2 regions of the Flavobacterium sp. GCM10023249 genome follow, and region 1 is predicted to be linked to the other one. Evidence: riboswitches for the same ligand, from Rfam matches in the RefSeq annotation. Region 1 holds a riboswitch; the other holds the start of a gene.
The links. A riboswitch is a leader RNA that binds a small molecule or an ion and turns the genes downstream of it on or off. The one in region 1 is predicted to bind thiamine pyrophosphate.
Positions count from the first base shown of each region.

Region 2: another riboswitch for thiamine pyrophosphate. It lies ahead of thiS (sulfur carrier protein ThiS); the one in region 1 lies ahead of ACFO7M_RS05490 (TonB-dependent receptor).

Region 1 covers NZ_JBHSHZ010000006.1:894,998-902,951, reverse strand. Annotated here, with positions in the region: gene ACFO7M_RS05500 (DUF7619 domain-containing protein) at 1-1,676, opposite strand, end outside; gene ACFO7M_RS05495 (UDP-2,3-diacylglucosamine diphosphatase) at 1,980-2,732, shown strand; TPP riboswitch at 2,770-2,864, shown strand; gene ACFO7M_RS05490 (TonB-dependent receptor) at 2,993-5,155, shown strand; gene ACFO7M_RS05485 (Rieske (2Fe-2S) protein) at 5,185-5,607, opposite strand; gene greA (transcription elongation factor GreA) at 5,764-6,240, shown strand; gene ACFO7M_RS05475 (HIT family protein) at 6,252-6,641, shown strand; gene ACFO7M_RS05470 (PID-CTERM protein-sorting domain-containing protein) at 6,693-6,911, opposite strand; gene ACFO7M_RS05465 (hypothetical protein) at 7,309-7,629, opposite strand.
Region 2 covers NZ_JBHSHZ010000006.1:549,241-557,194, reverse strand. Annotated here, with positions in the region: gene ACFO7M_RS04050 (thiamine phosphate synthase) at 1-455, opposite strand, end outside; gene ACFO7M_RS04045 (hydroxymethylpyrimidine/phosphomethylpyrimidine kinase) at 445-1,203, opposite strand; gene ACFO7M_RS04040 (thiamine phosphate synthase) at 1,176-1,742, opposite strand; gene thiC (phosphomethylpyrimidine synthase ThiC) at 1,744-3,567, opposite strand; gene thiS (sulfur carrier protein ThiS) at 3,770-3,976, opposite strand; TPP riboswitch at 4,042-4,149, opposite strand; gene ACFO7M_RS04025 (LamG-like jellyroll fold domain-containing protein) at 4,530-5,879, shown strand; gene ACFO7M_RS04020 (DNA-3-methyladenine glycosylase I) at 5,928-6,485, opposite strand; gene ACFO7M_RS04015 (thioredoxin family protein) at 6,553-7,176, shown strand; gene ACFO7M_RS04010 (hypothetical protein) at 7,173-7,766, opposite strand; gene truB (tRNA pseudouridine(55) synthase TruB) at 7,756-7,954, opposite strand, start outside.

The sequences.
Region 1 (7,954 bases):
GTAGGAATCGTTGGGACTTGCATCGTGACAATAACATATCGCGTTTCTCCAGATAAAAGGTTGGTAAAATCATAGGTAAAACCATTAGTTGTATTGATTGCTCCAGCCTCTGAAATAGTGGTTATCGTAACATTAGCATCTTTAGTAAAACTTATTGTTCCTGATGCAACAGTTAGATTTCCGTTATTTCTGTACATAATTCTATTCTGATATGTAAATCCGGGTCTCGGCGGAGTTCCGTTTTGAGAAATTGCCGTTTCCAAATCTGAAAAAGGCGCTTGGGTTACCGGAAAACTATACAATGTTACTCCTGAATTGGGAATATAACCAACATTGGCATAACCCGTTGTGGTCAAATTATACTGAGAAGCAAATTCCGGATTGATGGCATACGTCAAATCATACGAATTAGCCGAATTGGATTCATTGATAAAGTAATCTCCGTTAGATGATGTAACATGATTCACGACACCACTGTTGTTCAGTTCATACCCAAACTGCCCGTGGGTAAAGTACGGCTCATTGACTTCTTTGGTTCCGTTAGCATTGGAATCTATAAATGCATTCATCAGGATTCCTTCATTGACCACTGTAATAGTTACTGTGGCAGTATCATTAATTACCGGACTATTCGTGGCAAATATCATATAGTCAAAAGTATACACTCCGTTTGGAGTTCCTGACAAGACACTGACTGTCCCGTTTGGATTCAAAATAAAACCACTGGGTACTGAGGACGACGATAAAACAAAAGAAGATGGATTTATCAAGTTGGATCCCTGGAAGTCATTACTCAAAACCGAATAAGTTGAAGTCGAAATACTTCCGTTCACAGGATAAACAGTAACCGCATCATCGTTGGCAATAACCGGATGTATGGTGACAGTAGTTGTTCCTCTACATCCATTTTGACTTACTACAACGATAGTGTAAGTCCCTGGTGGAACATTGGTAAACACACCCGATGACTGAAAAGGTGTTGTTATAGGTGACTCAATAGCAAATCTAAAAGGTGCAGGTCCGCCTGAAGGAGTCGCTACTATGTTGTTATTGATCACAGTTGCCGTCACAGTCGGCGGGAAAGGTGATGCAATTGTAAGAGGACTGGAAAGGGTCATAGCTCCTGATACCACATCTTTTACTGCAAAAGTATAAACCCCTGACTGTACTACATTAAAGGTATTAGACGATTGAAATGTAACCCCATCGATTGAATACTCATAATTACCTGATCCGCCTGTAGCAGACACAAATACTGATGCACTGTCAACACAGCCTAAATCTCTTGTTATAAATGCGGAACAATACAAGGGAGAATTTGCACCATAAGTCAAAGGCCCTGCCCATTCGGCACTGGAACCTCCCGGGCAAAGCATTCTTACATATACATCATATTGTGTACTGGGAACAGCACTATCGAGTATAAAAGAATTGCCAGGAACCGTTATAGTCCCGGCAGGAGGCGTTGGATTATTTGTAGGCGCCGTTGTACCCGCAGGAACTATCAGCAATAGCCATGAATCACTACCAAACGTACTGGGTTCCCAATCTGCAACAATCTGTCCTCCGGTTGTAGTAAATATTCTGAAATCACCAGGAGCAGGACATATTTGAGCGAATGATGTTAGTATACTCCCGAAAACAAACAACAATACAACAAGATAGTTTTTCTTCATAGATTGGGTTTTATATTTTAAAGCGAATAAAGATACCGAAAAAAAGAATACAAGATAAATTGCAACGTTCTTAACTATCATTTCATTAACCTTTACCTTTTGATTAAACCGTTCTCGCTTTTCAATTTATATAGTAGGCTTTAATGTATGTAGCAAATCAATTATAGTGATGATAAAAAATTCACATCTTATTTTGAATCGTAAAGCAACTAGAAAAACATCTCCAAACATCACACTTTTCCTTTGTGAGAATACCCTATAAATTAATGGAACAATTCTTATCTTTGAAACAAATAAAACCGAATGACTTCTTCCCCACCTTTAAAAATATACTTTGCAAGTGATCAGCACTTGGGAGCACCGACACCTGAAGCCAGTTTTCCGCGTGAACAAAAATTTGTAGCCTGGCTGGATGAAATCAAACACGACGCAGAAGCTATATTCCTATTGGGTGATCTCTTCGATTTTTGGTTCGAATATAAAACTGTTGTTCCTAAAGGTTTTGTACGTGTTTTGGGCAAATTGGCCGAAATTCGCGACAGCGGTATTCCCATCTATTTCTTTGTGGGCAATCACGATTTGTGGATGGACGATTACTTTCAAATGGAATTGAACATTCCGGTATACCATACTACCAAAGAATTCAACTTTAACAACAAAACCTTTTTAATTGGACACGGAGACGGTTTAGGTCCTGGCGACAAAGGATACAAACGGATGAAAAAAGTGTTTACCAATCCATTTTCAAAATGGTTGTTCCGATGGTTACATCCGGATATTGGCGTAAAACTGGCGCAATACCTTTCGGTTAAAAATAAATTGATTTCAGGTGCTGAAGACGTGAAGTTCCTGGGTGAGGAAAACGAATGGCTGGTGCAATATGCCAAACTAAAACTTACCTCAAAACACTATGATTATTTTGTTTTCGGACACCGCCATCTTCCCTTGGAAATAGATCTGAATGAAAATTCCAAATACATTAATTTAGGCGACTGGATTGGGCATTTCACCTACGGTGTTTTTGACGGAACCAATTTCAAAGTTGAAAAATATTAATTCGTTTTTTATTTCTTTAAAATTGAAGTACTTTTGTGCCGTCTCAAAGGGGTGCTCTAAATAACGAGCTGAGATTATACCCAATGAACCTGGAACAGGTAATGCTGTTTAGGGAAGGGCTGAGCGTTACGAAATGTCCAGCGGATATTTAGCGAAAGAACCGGCTGATAAAGCGGCCTTTCCATTAACGTTTCTGCGAGAAAATCATTATTTAATTTTAACAGAATAATTACCCCTTTTATTTGTAAACCATTTTACGAATGAAAAATGTATTCAAGAGTATTTCGTACCGCTTACGAGACACACAATCAGTCGGAAAAGGCTTCCTCATTTTTGCCTTTTTTGTTCTATCAACTCCTTCTTTTGCACAAGAAGAAACCAAAGATTCAACCAAAACAAAATCCTTAGAAGAAGTAATCGTAAAAGCCACTAGAGCAGACGAAAAAACACCGGTAACTTTTTCCAATTTCACCAAGAAAGATTTCTCTAAAAGAAATCTGGGCCAAGACATTCCGGTATTAATGAATTACCTACCTTCTGTAGTTACCACAACCGATGCCGGAAACGGAGTAGGCTACACCGGAATCAGAGTTCGTGGTAGCGATGCAACTCGCGTTAACGTAACCATCAATGGTATTCCCTACAATGATTCGGAAAGCCACGGAACGTATTGGGTAAACATGCCCGATTTTGCTTCATCTACAGAAAGCATTCAGTTGCAACGTGGTGTAGGAACCTCAACCAACGGAGCAGGTGCTTTTGGAGCCAGCTTAAATTTAGCCACAGAATCTTCTACAAAAGCAGGTGGAGAAATTGCCAACTCTTACGGAAGCTTCAATACCCATAAACATACCGTAAAATTCAGTACCGGATTATTGAACGAACATTTTGAATTGGCTGGACGCTTATCTCAAATTAAATCAGACGGATACATCGACAGAGCCTTTTCGGATTTGAAATCGTATTTCTTACAAGGAAACTACAGCAATAAAAAAACCAAAATCAAAGCATTGATTTTTGGCGGAAAAGAACATACTTACCAAGCTTGGAACGGATTGGATGCTGCCACATTGAAAGCAGACCGAACCTTCAATTGGGCGGGATACTATACTGATGAATCAGGCAATGCTCGTTTTTATGACAACGAAACCGACAACTACCAACAAGATCATGCGCAATTGCATTGGAACCAACAATTGAACAACAATCTTGACCTTACGATGGCTTTGCACTACACCAAAGGAAAAGGCTATTACGAAAACTACAAGGAAGATGCCGATTTTAGTGATTATGGCATGACATCGGTTGCAGGACAAACCACGACTGATTTAATTCGTCAGAAGTGGTTAGATAATAATTTTTACGGTACCACTTTCTCATTAAACTACAAAAATGACAAAATAGATGTGGTTTTTGGAGGTGCTGTCAACAAATACGAAGGCGATCACTTCGGAAAAGTAATTTGGGCGCGTTATGCCTCCAATAGTGAATTAGGTGATAAATACTATGATGATTACGGCAACAAAACCGACGCCAATGCCTTTTTAAAAGCAACCTACAAAGTTCTAGATAAATTAAGCTTATATGGCGACCTTCAGGTGCGTAATGTAAACTATGAAGCAACAGGTGTTCAAGCTTCTAAAGTGACTGACAATTTCAACTTCTTTAATCCTAAAGCAGGATTAACCTACGAATTCAATGCCAACAACAACCTGTATTTTTCCTACGCTAAGGCACACCGTGAACCGAACAGAACCGACTACGAGAATGGAACACCAAAACCAGAGAAATTAGACGATTTTGAATTGGGATGGAGATATCAAAACGAAAAAGTAAAACTAAACTTAAATGGTTACTACATGGCCTACAAAGACCAATTGGTACTCACTGGAAAGCTAGACGATGTAGGATCTCCAATTCGTGAGAATAGTGGTGACAGTTATCGTTTAGGAATTGAAGCTGATGCAAGAATTGTGCTTTCTCAAAAATGGACTATCGCACCTAACATCAGTATTAGCGAAAGTTTGAATAAAGATTTCTACACCGATGCTTCAGGAACATTAGAATCATTAGGAAATACTAACATTGCGTATGCTCCAAAATTCATCGTGGGGAATAGCATCAATTTTAGCCCAATAAAAAACATCAACATTGCAGTATTATCGAAATTTGTAGGCAAACAATACTTGAATAATAACAATGACAAAAGTTCGTATTTGAGTGATTACTTCATCAATGACTTTAGCTTCAGTTGGGATATCCCAGTGAAAAATGTATTTAAAGAAATTAGTATTACTGCTTTGTGCAATAACATTTTTGATAGAGAATATGTTTCAAATGCTTTTGACTATGGTGGAGGTTACATCTACTATTATCCACAAGCAGGTGCCAACTTCCTTACTGGAGTAACATTGAAATTCTAAAATTAAAAAGGAGCCAATTGGCTCCTTTTTTAATTGTACACTCGAATGATGTCACCCATAACCTCAGTACGATAGTATTTTAGTGGATAGGTTCCGCCATTGACAGCAGCTCCGGAATACAAACTGTACTCATAATTTTCACATGAGCATTTCACATTGATTCCGTTAATAGCCATCTGAGAACAGCTACTTGGCTCGTGGCTGGGACAACTCACCTCAAAAGCGTTATAAACACCCTCACCCACTTTCATCACTACAATCCCTTTCACACCAACACCTACATCGGTAATAATTATAGGATTACTCACAAACTTTAACGAGTTGTAAGCGGGAAAATTGGTATTGATCTCTTTCGAAAAACCAACATTCGGCAAGTGCGGATTTCCATTATTCGCTCCATCTGGACTACACGAAAAAAACACAAGACACAGGAGGATTAAAATCTTCTTCATTTAATTGTATAAACTTGTTCAGAACAAATTTAATTTATTTACATTTGTATAACGCACAAACAAACAAATAAATTATAAACTGAAAAAAAATAGTATCTTTGTATAAAGAAATCCCGTCGCGATGGGATTTTTTCTATTTATATAAATAATGACGTTATGAGCACAGTATCTTATTACACAGCCGCAGGATTAAAAAAACTAAAAGACGAGTTAGATCAACTTAAAAATATTGAACGTCCAAAAGCTTCACAGGCTATAGCTGAAGCTAGAGACAAAGGAGACTTATCAGAAAACGCAGAATACGACGCTGCAAAAGAAGCACAAGGATTATTAGAGATGAAAATCTCTAAAATGGAAGAACTATATGCTAATGCCCGTTTGATTGACGAATCTCAATTAGACACTTCAAAAGCATTGGTGTTATCACACGTAAAAATCAAAAACCAAACCAATGGCATGACTTTGTCTTACCAATTGGTTGCTGAAAGCGAAGCAGACCTGAAAAAAAATAAAATTTCAGTAACCTCTCCAATTGGAAAAGGCCTTTTAGGAAAATCGGTTGGGGAAATTGCAGAAATCCAAGTACCTAATGGCATCTTGAAATTTGAAGTATTAGAAATCACCAGAGACTAATCCAAAAAACTATGGCCTCAATATTCACTAAAATAGTAAACGGGGAAATTCCTTGTTACAAAATAACAGAAGACCAAAACTATTTGGCTTTCTTGGATGTGAACCCCAATGTGAAAGGACATGTATTGTGCATACCTAAGCAGGAAATCGATAAGATTTTTGACATGGAAGATGAAGCCTACTTGGGCTTAATGGCTTTCTCCAAGAAGGTAGCCATAGCTTTGGAAAAAACAGTACCCTGCAAGAGAATTGGCATGACTGTCATTGGCCTGGAAGTACCTCATGCACATGTACATTTAATTCCATTGAACATGATGGATGATGCTCGATTCCACAACAAAGTAAAACTTACCCCTGAAGAATTTCAGGATTTGGCTAACGCTATTGCAAAACACTTATAAAAGAAAAAGTCCCAATTAGTTTGGGACTTTTTTATAACTCTATGTAAATAATTATCGTATTGTATCTACCTTACTATTCTTACGTATAAAGTAAACTCCATACAGCAATCCTGCAGCCAGTAAAAACAACACTCCTTCATTAATTGGCAATCCAACTGGTGGAGGTGGTGTAGGCGGCGGTGGCCCCCCTGCGGGTGGCGCTGCATAAGTAGAAAATGACACTGACAAAGCAAGTATCATTAGGTTAGTGATTTTTGGAGCAATCTTCATGTTTGTAAAAATATAAAAAAATGTATTCCAAAAGCAATTAATTTTAACTAATTGCTTATAAATATTTCTTCCGCAATATTAATCGAAAAAAATGACTATACAAATTAATTCAGGTAAAAATACAATTAATTTTTTGGTTTTTAGGGAAAAAAGAAACATTCGTAAGAAACCATTCTCATAATTTAAATACTTTGACAATCAGACATTCTGCTTAAAAAAAATAAAAGAACCTAGCACTCGAATTATTGATCTGCATTAGACGCTTCAACCAATTCAATTAATTCACTGTTTCCCTCACTTAAGTTATCTTTAAGAAAGATGGTATTGCATTTCTGATTATAACCTCAGCAATCCCAATCACTATAAATGGTAAACAATCATTTTGTATGATTTGTTATTATAAAATTAGAATCAGCAATAATAAAACAATAATAGCCGCACCGAAAGAAAGATAAATCCCTTTATGATCTGCTGCCAATTCTTTTTTAATAGCTTTTACTTCTTTACGTAGCGCCTTTCTTTCTTCACGGGAGAGTTCTGATTTTTTAATTGCCTTTATTTCCTTCAAACGACTAAGTAACTGTTCACCTCTAACATCCTCTGACATTACAACCTTTGCCGTATTCACGGGATCTGTAGTCACTTCCGAAGAATACGCTGAAACTGAAATAGCACTAAAAATAAAAAGCACTACTGTTTTTAAAATTGATGTTTTCATGGTATTGAATTTTAGTTAATACTATCTTTTGTGCAATCCTAAAAAACCAATTTGTTTTGAACCATTAGGCAGTATTCCTTGTTTCTAAATAGATTACTTTACAGGTCTTCCACTCGATTGCATGTTGTAAAATTAGTCAACCAATACCCAGTGCTGTTATAAAATAGAGCGTATGTGTTACATAATTTCCACAGGGAAATAATTAAAAATCAGAAACTTAAAATACACCACTCCTCTTCTTCACAATTAGAACAAGTAGTCAATAAAAAAAGCTGCAACACAAATTGCAGCTCTTATTCCACTATAGCTCAAAGTAAGGAAACCA
Region 2 (7,954 bases), 350 kb from region 1:
AGTTTTGAAGCCACTTTTTTATAGCCTTCCAACCCTAAAATCGGACTAAGGTTTTCTTTTGTTGTGGTAAATTGGAACGGCCCCAAACCGATGTAATCGCATTTTTCTTCTACTCTTTGCAGGACCTCTTCGAGTGTGTTAGCGGTTCCGCCGATTATTTTATCCTTTCCTAAAATTGCTCGGGCTGTTTCTATTTTCATGTCGGTTAACCCTAAATGGATTCCATCAGCATTGATTTCATGAGCAATATCAACATGATCATTGATGATAAATGTCGCGGAGTAAGTGTCACAAAGTAGTTTTACCGTATCGGCAAGTTCCAATAATTCTTCTTTCTGTGCCTTTTTAAATCGTAATTGTATCCAGTCGCAACCGTGGTCTAGTGCTTGCCTGATGTTGTAGGTTTGCTCTTCGAAGGAATCTCCTTGAGAAATGTATTGTAGTTTACTTAGCATGATGGTATCCTAATAATGTGTTGTTTGTGTTTAAATAGTTTTCTATGTATTGTTTTGATTTTTGACAGGAAGTTTCTAATGAAAAGCCTAAGGCCATATTAGCAGCAATAGCTGAAGATAATACACAGCCTGATCCGTGTTTTTCTATAACAGTGGAAAGGTTTGGAGATAACGTAATTCGGTTGTTTTGACGGTATAAATAATCGGTTCCTAAGGCTGCTGAATTATGACCTCCTTTGAGTAAAACAGCACAGTAGTTTGAAAGCATTTGGGCATTATTTTCCGGTGTATTTTGTTGTGATGTCAATTTTAGAATTTCGATATAATTGGGTGTAATTAGATCGATTTGTTTTAAAATTCCGAGAAGTACTGCTTGACTTTCAACTGTAATGAAGTTGAAATTGGTGGTAGATTTCAAAACCGTATCCCAGATTATTTTGACTTGGGTTGACTGTTTTCGGATTTCAGCAATACAAGATTGCAAGTACTCCAAAGAAGGCATGATGCCAATCTTGACCACTTTGATCTCGTATTTTTTAAAAAGAGTTTGAATGGATTGAAGCACAAAATCGATATCGGTCCAATGCATTGCGTGGAATGCTTCTTCCGTTTGAAGGGTATTTCCGCTCATAATACCTAAGCCGTAGACCTGGTGTTGTTCGAATGTTTTGATATCGGCTAAGATACCAGCGCCCCCAGAGGGATCAAAACCTGCAATTGTTAGAACGAATGGGCGATTTGCTGACATTTTTTAAAACTTTCTAAAGGGTTACTACTGTTCCAAATGTATCCTAAAAGGGCTACCTCATCGAAACCGGATTGTAGGGTTTCGGATATGTTTTCAAGCGCTATTCCGCCCAAAGCTATTAGTTTGGTATTCCAATTGGTTCGGTGTTTGATATCAGTCAAGAGATTGGTTTGTGATTGGTAATTTGGCTTTGAAATACTGGGATAGATAGGGCTTAGAAAAGCATAGTCATAATCGTTGTGCAAGGCATTGAATTCTTCGATAGAATGTGTTGCAATCGAGAAACTAAATGCAGACGCATCTGTCCCTGTTTTCGGGTTATGCAATCGGGTAATTCCGAAGGCTTCAGCCAAATGATGATGACTATGCAACACCAATTGATTGCAACAATCTCTTCCAATGGCTGTCAGCAACGCGATCATTGCTGCTTCTGAATATTCAGGTTTTCGTACATGTAGCAACCTCAATCCATTGTCAAAAAGTGAATGGATGTGATTGATTTCGTTGGCAACAGCCGTTGGATTAGTGATTACAATCATCTTAGATGTAAATTTCTTTACCGGTTTCTATGAATTCTTCTGACTTTGCTTTCATGCCTTCTTCAGCGGCGGCTACATCGCGGATTTCCTGAGAGATTTTCATCGAACAGAATTTCGGTCCACACATCGAGCAGAAATGCGCTACTTTAGCACCATCGGCAGGTAGTGTTTCATCATGAAATTCTCTTGCGGTGTCGGGATCCAAAGCCAAATTGAACTGATCTTCCCATCTAAATTCGAATCGGGCTTTACTTAAGGCATTGTCGCGGTATTGTGCGCCGGGATGCCCTTTGGCTAAATCGGCTGCATGAGCTGCGATTTTATAGGTAATCACCCCGTCTTTTACGTCTTTTTTATTGGGTAAGCCCAAATGTTCTTTTGGTGTTACATAACATAACATGGCGCAACCATACCAACCAATCATTGCTGCACCGATGGCTGAGGTAATATGATCATAACCCGGAGCGATATCTGTTGTTAATGGACCTAATGTATAAAACGGTGCTTCGGCACAATGTTCCAATTGTTTGTCCATGTTTTCTTTGATCATGTGCATAGGTACGTGACCTGGTCCTTCGATGAATACTTGCACATCGTGCTTCCATGCTATTTTGGTCAGTTCTCCTAGGGTTTCCAATTCGGCAAATTGAGCGGCATCATTGGCATCAGCTATAGATCCCGGGCGTAATCCATCGCCCAATGAGAAAGCCACATCGTATTGCTTCATGATTTCACAGATTTCTTCGAAATGCGTGTACAAGAAGTTTTCTTTGTGATGGAACAAACACCATTTGGCCATGATGGAACCACCACGAGAAACGATTCCGGTAACACGGTTAGCTGTTAAGTGGATGAAGCGCAATAAAACTCCGGCATGAATGGTAAAGTAGGAAACTCCTTGTTCAGCTTGTTCAATCAGTGTATCACGGAAGATTTCCCAGGTTAAATCTTCGGCCACTCCTTTTACTTTCTCCAACGCTTGGTAAATAGGCACAGTTCCGATAGGCACCGGAGAATTACGTATAATCCATTCGCGGGTTTCGTGGATGTTTTTACCTGTCGATAAATCCATGATGGTATCGGCGCCCCAACGGCAAGCCCAGACTGCTTTTTCCACTTCTTCTTCGATAGATGAGGTTACGGCACTGTTCCCGATGTTGGCATTGATTTTCACCAAAAAGTTTCTTCCCACAATCATGGGTTCGCTTTCCGGGTGGTTGATATTGTTGGGAATGATGGCCCGACCGGCGGCTACTTCACTACGGACGAATTCGGGTGTGATTTTGCTTTTCGGTGTATTGGCACCAAAACTGTTTCCGGCGTGTTGGCATTGCATTGCTTTTTGTGCCGTTTCCAGTTGTTCTATACGTTGGTTTTCACGAATGGCGATATATTCCATTTCCGGAGTGATGATGCCCTTCTTGGCATAGTATAGTTGGGTTACATTGGCTCCCTTTTTAGCACGCATCGGTTTGTGTAGGTATTCAAAACGCAAATGATTCAGACTTTCGTCGTTCAAACGCATTTTGCCATAGTCTGAAGAGATTTCGGATAATTCCTCCACATCATTACGGTCTAAAATCCATTGTTCGCGAATACGGGGCAATCCTTTGCGCACATCGATATCGGCATTGGGATCGGTATAGGGGCCGGATGTATCGTAAACGGTAACCGGCGGGTTTTTTTCGATACCACCGTTCGATAATTTCGTATCGTGTAGCTGAATTTCGCGCATAGCGACTTTTATCGGGTGGATTTCACCGTCGATATAGACTTTTGTTGAGTTGGGAAAGGGTTTTCTGGAGATTTTTTCTTCGTTGGTCATGTTTGTTATGCGTTATGAATGATATGTTATGAGTTCTTAAAAGCGTTGATTTCCTGCCAGGGATGGAAGCGGATAGCACGTAAAGGTAAAAGCCGTAAGAAACAGGTTTTGAAAGTGGCGACCAGAGGAAGCAGCTTGCAAGGCTGTGTTTTGAGGCTTTTGACTGCGGACTTGTAGCTTACAGCCCGCCCGTGCAGCCTTATTATCCGCCTTGTGTGGCTGTGATGATTAGAATATCGTCGGTTTCAGACAGGACTGTAGTTGCCCAGTCGGTTTTGGGAATTACCGAATTATTGATGGCAAAAGCGATGCCGTTTTGTTTGTTGGGCAGCTCGAGATCGAGCAAAGCCTGAACGGAAAGCGTTGTTGCTTCGAAAATTTTGGTTTGATTGTTGATTTTTAGTTCCATTCCTGTTGTTTTAAGTAGATAACAAAACTTTAGGAATGGCTACAATGGTACCTAAAAGCACATTATGAAGTCATCTTACTTTTCCCTACGCTAGTATTAACCAGATCAGGTTCAGAGGGTAAAATCTCAGCCTACATTCCCGAAAACGAGAGTAGACACCCCTAAAGCGAGACAAATGTATGTTTTTTTTATTTAAGATGGTTCGACTTTTTAGAATTTAGGAGTTTATTATTTATGGTTTATGGTTGTTGAGGTTATCTTAAAGTTATACTAACCCAATAACCGAATAATCTAACCTTCTTGTTGAAGGGTAATGTGCTAAAAGAGTGCTATATCAGTGCTAGATCAGTGCTAGATCAGTGCTACATCTCCCACTTTTTAAAAATGGATTGTTTTTTTTTCAGGAAGGAAAGAAAGGGTTTTAACGTATTCCGATTTGTCGTATTTAGGAGAAATCTTACGTCTTTTTTAATCGTTAACAATTTGATTTATAATAAGTAATCTCTTTCCTTGCAATTTTCTTATTTTTACACCCGAATATAAATCTTAATCTATGAAGCAACATTATTTTTTCAGCCTTATTCTTTTCTTCTTCACTTTTTTGGGCTCTAATGCACAAAATAATGCGATTAATTTAGCTACCAATTCGGCATTTACGATTTCCGGTTGTAACGGATGTCCGCAATTTCCACTTAATATAACTTCGTTTACCTTTGAGTATGACTTTTATTTGAATTCAGCGAGCGATGGTAACGGTAGATTCCTATGCGCGCCAGGTATTTCTTCAGTTGCAAAACCGATTGAATTTTATGTTGATGCTTCAGGAGTATCGGTTTTAAAATTGGGTAATGGTACTACTTTCGAGACCATTGCCGGCACTCCTTCGTTTGCTGTTGGACAATGGTATCACGTTGCATTTGTAGTGAACAATACCGCTACTAAAAGTATAAAAATGTATGTCAACGGAATTCAAGTATTGGATGCTGTTTTTACACAACCTATTGAATTTTATGATAATAATTCTAATTATACGAGAATAAATCTTGGTTCATTTAGTGGTACTAATAATTGTAAATTCGATAATTTACGAATCTGGAACGATTTACGAACCAGTACAGAGATCTTTGACAATTATTCTAGTTGTGTAAGTAACACTGAACAAGGATTGGAATTGGATGTGAATTTTGACGGTTCCAACAATGGTGTAATTCTCAATAGAGCGGTAAACTCAACCTATAAGCACGGTTTTGGATATGGAAATTTTTCTTTTGTTACTGGCTCAGGTTGTAGTACAACTCCTGCACATCCACCGATTACTGTAACAGGAAATTATGCGGGTAAATATTATTATTCAGGAGAAGTAAACGGTAAACCTCGTTATGCTACAGACAATGACCTTGACTGTAGTTTTTTTACTGCAGAAACTAGCTGTACTTTTCCGGAATCCTATGAAATAGTATGGGATAATAGTGCATGGGTTTTAAAACCAGTAGGTTGTGTTTGGTTGTTCACTTCCTGTGAAAATGTTGCCAGTTTTAATCCAGATAATTATGGGACGAACTCGGCTACTCTTCCTTTTGGACCATGTGACGGCTGGGTTTTTACTGATACGAATGCAAGTAGTACTTTTTCTTCTGATGAATGTACTGCATTAAATACCGATAATTTTACTTCCAAAGAGTTATTGGTTTATCCGAATCCTTCTAAGCATAGTTTTACATTGAATTTTAACGAAGCATTAAAGGTGGAAATATTTGATGTACTTGGTCAATCGATTTATAGCTCTAATTTAAATTCTGGAACGAATTTAATCGATTTGAGTCGCTACTCGAAAGGGATATACATCTTACGAGCGGTTACCAGTACTGGAAATGTAAAAACAATCCAATTGATAAAAGAGTAATTGGTACAATAGTATAAAAAAGGAGGTCAATAATTTTGACCTCCTTTTTTAGTTTCGTAACCAGCAATCTTCCACGTGGTCGTTCACCATTCCGGTGGCTTGCATATGTGCATAAACTACTGTGGAACCCACAAATTTGAATCCGCGTTTTTTCAAGTCTTTACTTAGTTTGTCAGAGATTTCGTTCGTTGCCACCACATCTTGTGAGGATTTAGGTTTGTTGTCTATCGGTTTACCACCTACGAAGCCCCAGATGTAGTTGGAGAAAGTTCCAAATTCCTGCTGTACCTTTATGAAAGCCTGCGCATTGCTGACCGTAGCTTTGATTTTGAGTCCATTTCGAATAATACCAGCATCTTCTTTTAAAGCCTCCATTTTGGTTTCGTTATAAGCAGCTACTTTTTTATAATCGAAATTGTCAAAAGCTTTTCGGAAGTTTTCGCGTTTGGCCAAGATGGTGTACCAGCTTAGTCCAGCCTGGAAGGTTTCCAGAACCAGAAATTCGAAGATAGTTGCATCATCATACACCGGTTTACCCCATTCATTATCATGATAGTTGCGGTATAAATCGTCTTTTTCACACCAACCGCAGCGTTTTTTTTCCATATTTTGTGTCTTTGGTTACCAATTGAATTTTGAATTAATCGTAAATTTACATCAAATTATGATGGAAATGAAAACGGAAATTGCGCAGTGTTTTTTGAATAGCTATTCGTATCCCGAATATCGTGAGAGAGTTTCTAACTTACTGGCGGAAGGAAAATCGTCGGGTAATGAACAAACGGAAGAATTGTTGCATTACAGTCAATTGAATGAAACCCGCATGAATCGTTTGGACAAAACGATACAGGTTCCTGATGAGGTTGTTCATAAAATCCAGTTACTGAAGAAAAAGTACATTTGGTTGACGTTGACAGAAGGCTGGTGTGGTGATGCGGCACAAATTGTTCCTATCTTGTTTAAAATGGCATCTGTATCGGACCGCATACAGTTGAAATTGGTCTTTAGAGACGAGAATGAGACATTAATGAACCATTTCCTTACCAATGGCAGTAAATCAATCCCTAAAGTCATTATTTTGGATGCTGAGACTTTAGAAGTAAAATCGAGTTGGGGACCACGACCAGAGGGAGCCACCCATCTTATCAAAAGTTACAAAGCGCAGTATGGTGTGGTGGATGAAACGGCTAAGACGGAATTACAACTTTGGTATTTGAAAGATAAAGGTTTGAGTACCCAAATGGAGTTGGCCAATTTGTTAGAGCATTTAGAGCATTTGGGGCATCAGAAGCTTTAAAATATCCGTACATAACCACCTATACTAAAGATTACAGTTGATGTTTTGTTGTTAAAATTAAAGTTGTATTCAGACAGTTCAATTAAAAGACCAACATCATCGTAGCTTTCAAAAGACAAGTTTATCCTACGATATCGGCCTTGCATATCGCCGCGTCCTATGGCGTAACCTCTTCCATAACCCAAATTAAGGGCTATTCTGCTTTTTTCATCCCTAAAAAAAGGACTAAGACGTAAATTTCCAAAAACAGGTACCGCCACTAATTTAAGTTTTAATCGAATGTCGATGCCGGTATTGACGCTAATTCCAAGCCATTTGTTTTTTTGTAGCCCTACACCATATTTTAATCCCAAACTATTTGGAATGAATAATGGCTTACTCTCGTCATCCTCTGTCATTGGATTATCATCCTCATCATTAATACTAAAAGATGTTGTTATCTCAAACTGTTTAAAAACAGGACTTATCGGTTTGGTTCTTTCGTATTTCGGTTTTATGGAGTCTTTAAGGCTTAAACCATAAGGTATTGTGTCTTGGGAAAAGACGAGTGTTGATAAAAGTAAAAAAAGAAATAAAAACTTATTTTTCATTTTTTGGTATCAATTTATCAAATGCTTCAGGAGTAACCGCTTCTTCAACCGAATAATCGCCAATTTTGGTTCGGCGTAATACTGTTAAATGCGCTCCAGATTGCAAAGATAAACCAAAATCATAAGCTAACGAACGAATATAAGTGCCTTTGCTGCATTGCACTCTGAAATCGATTTCAGGTAGTGCA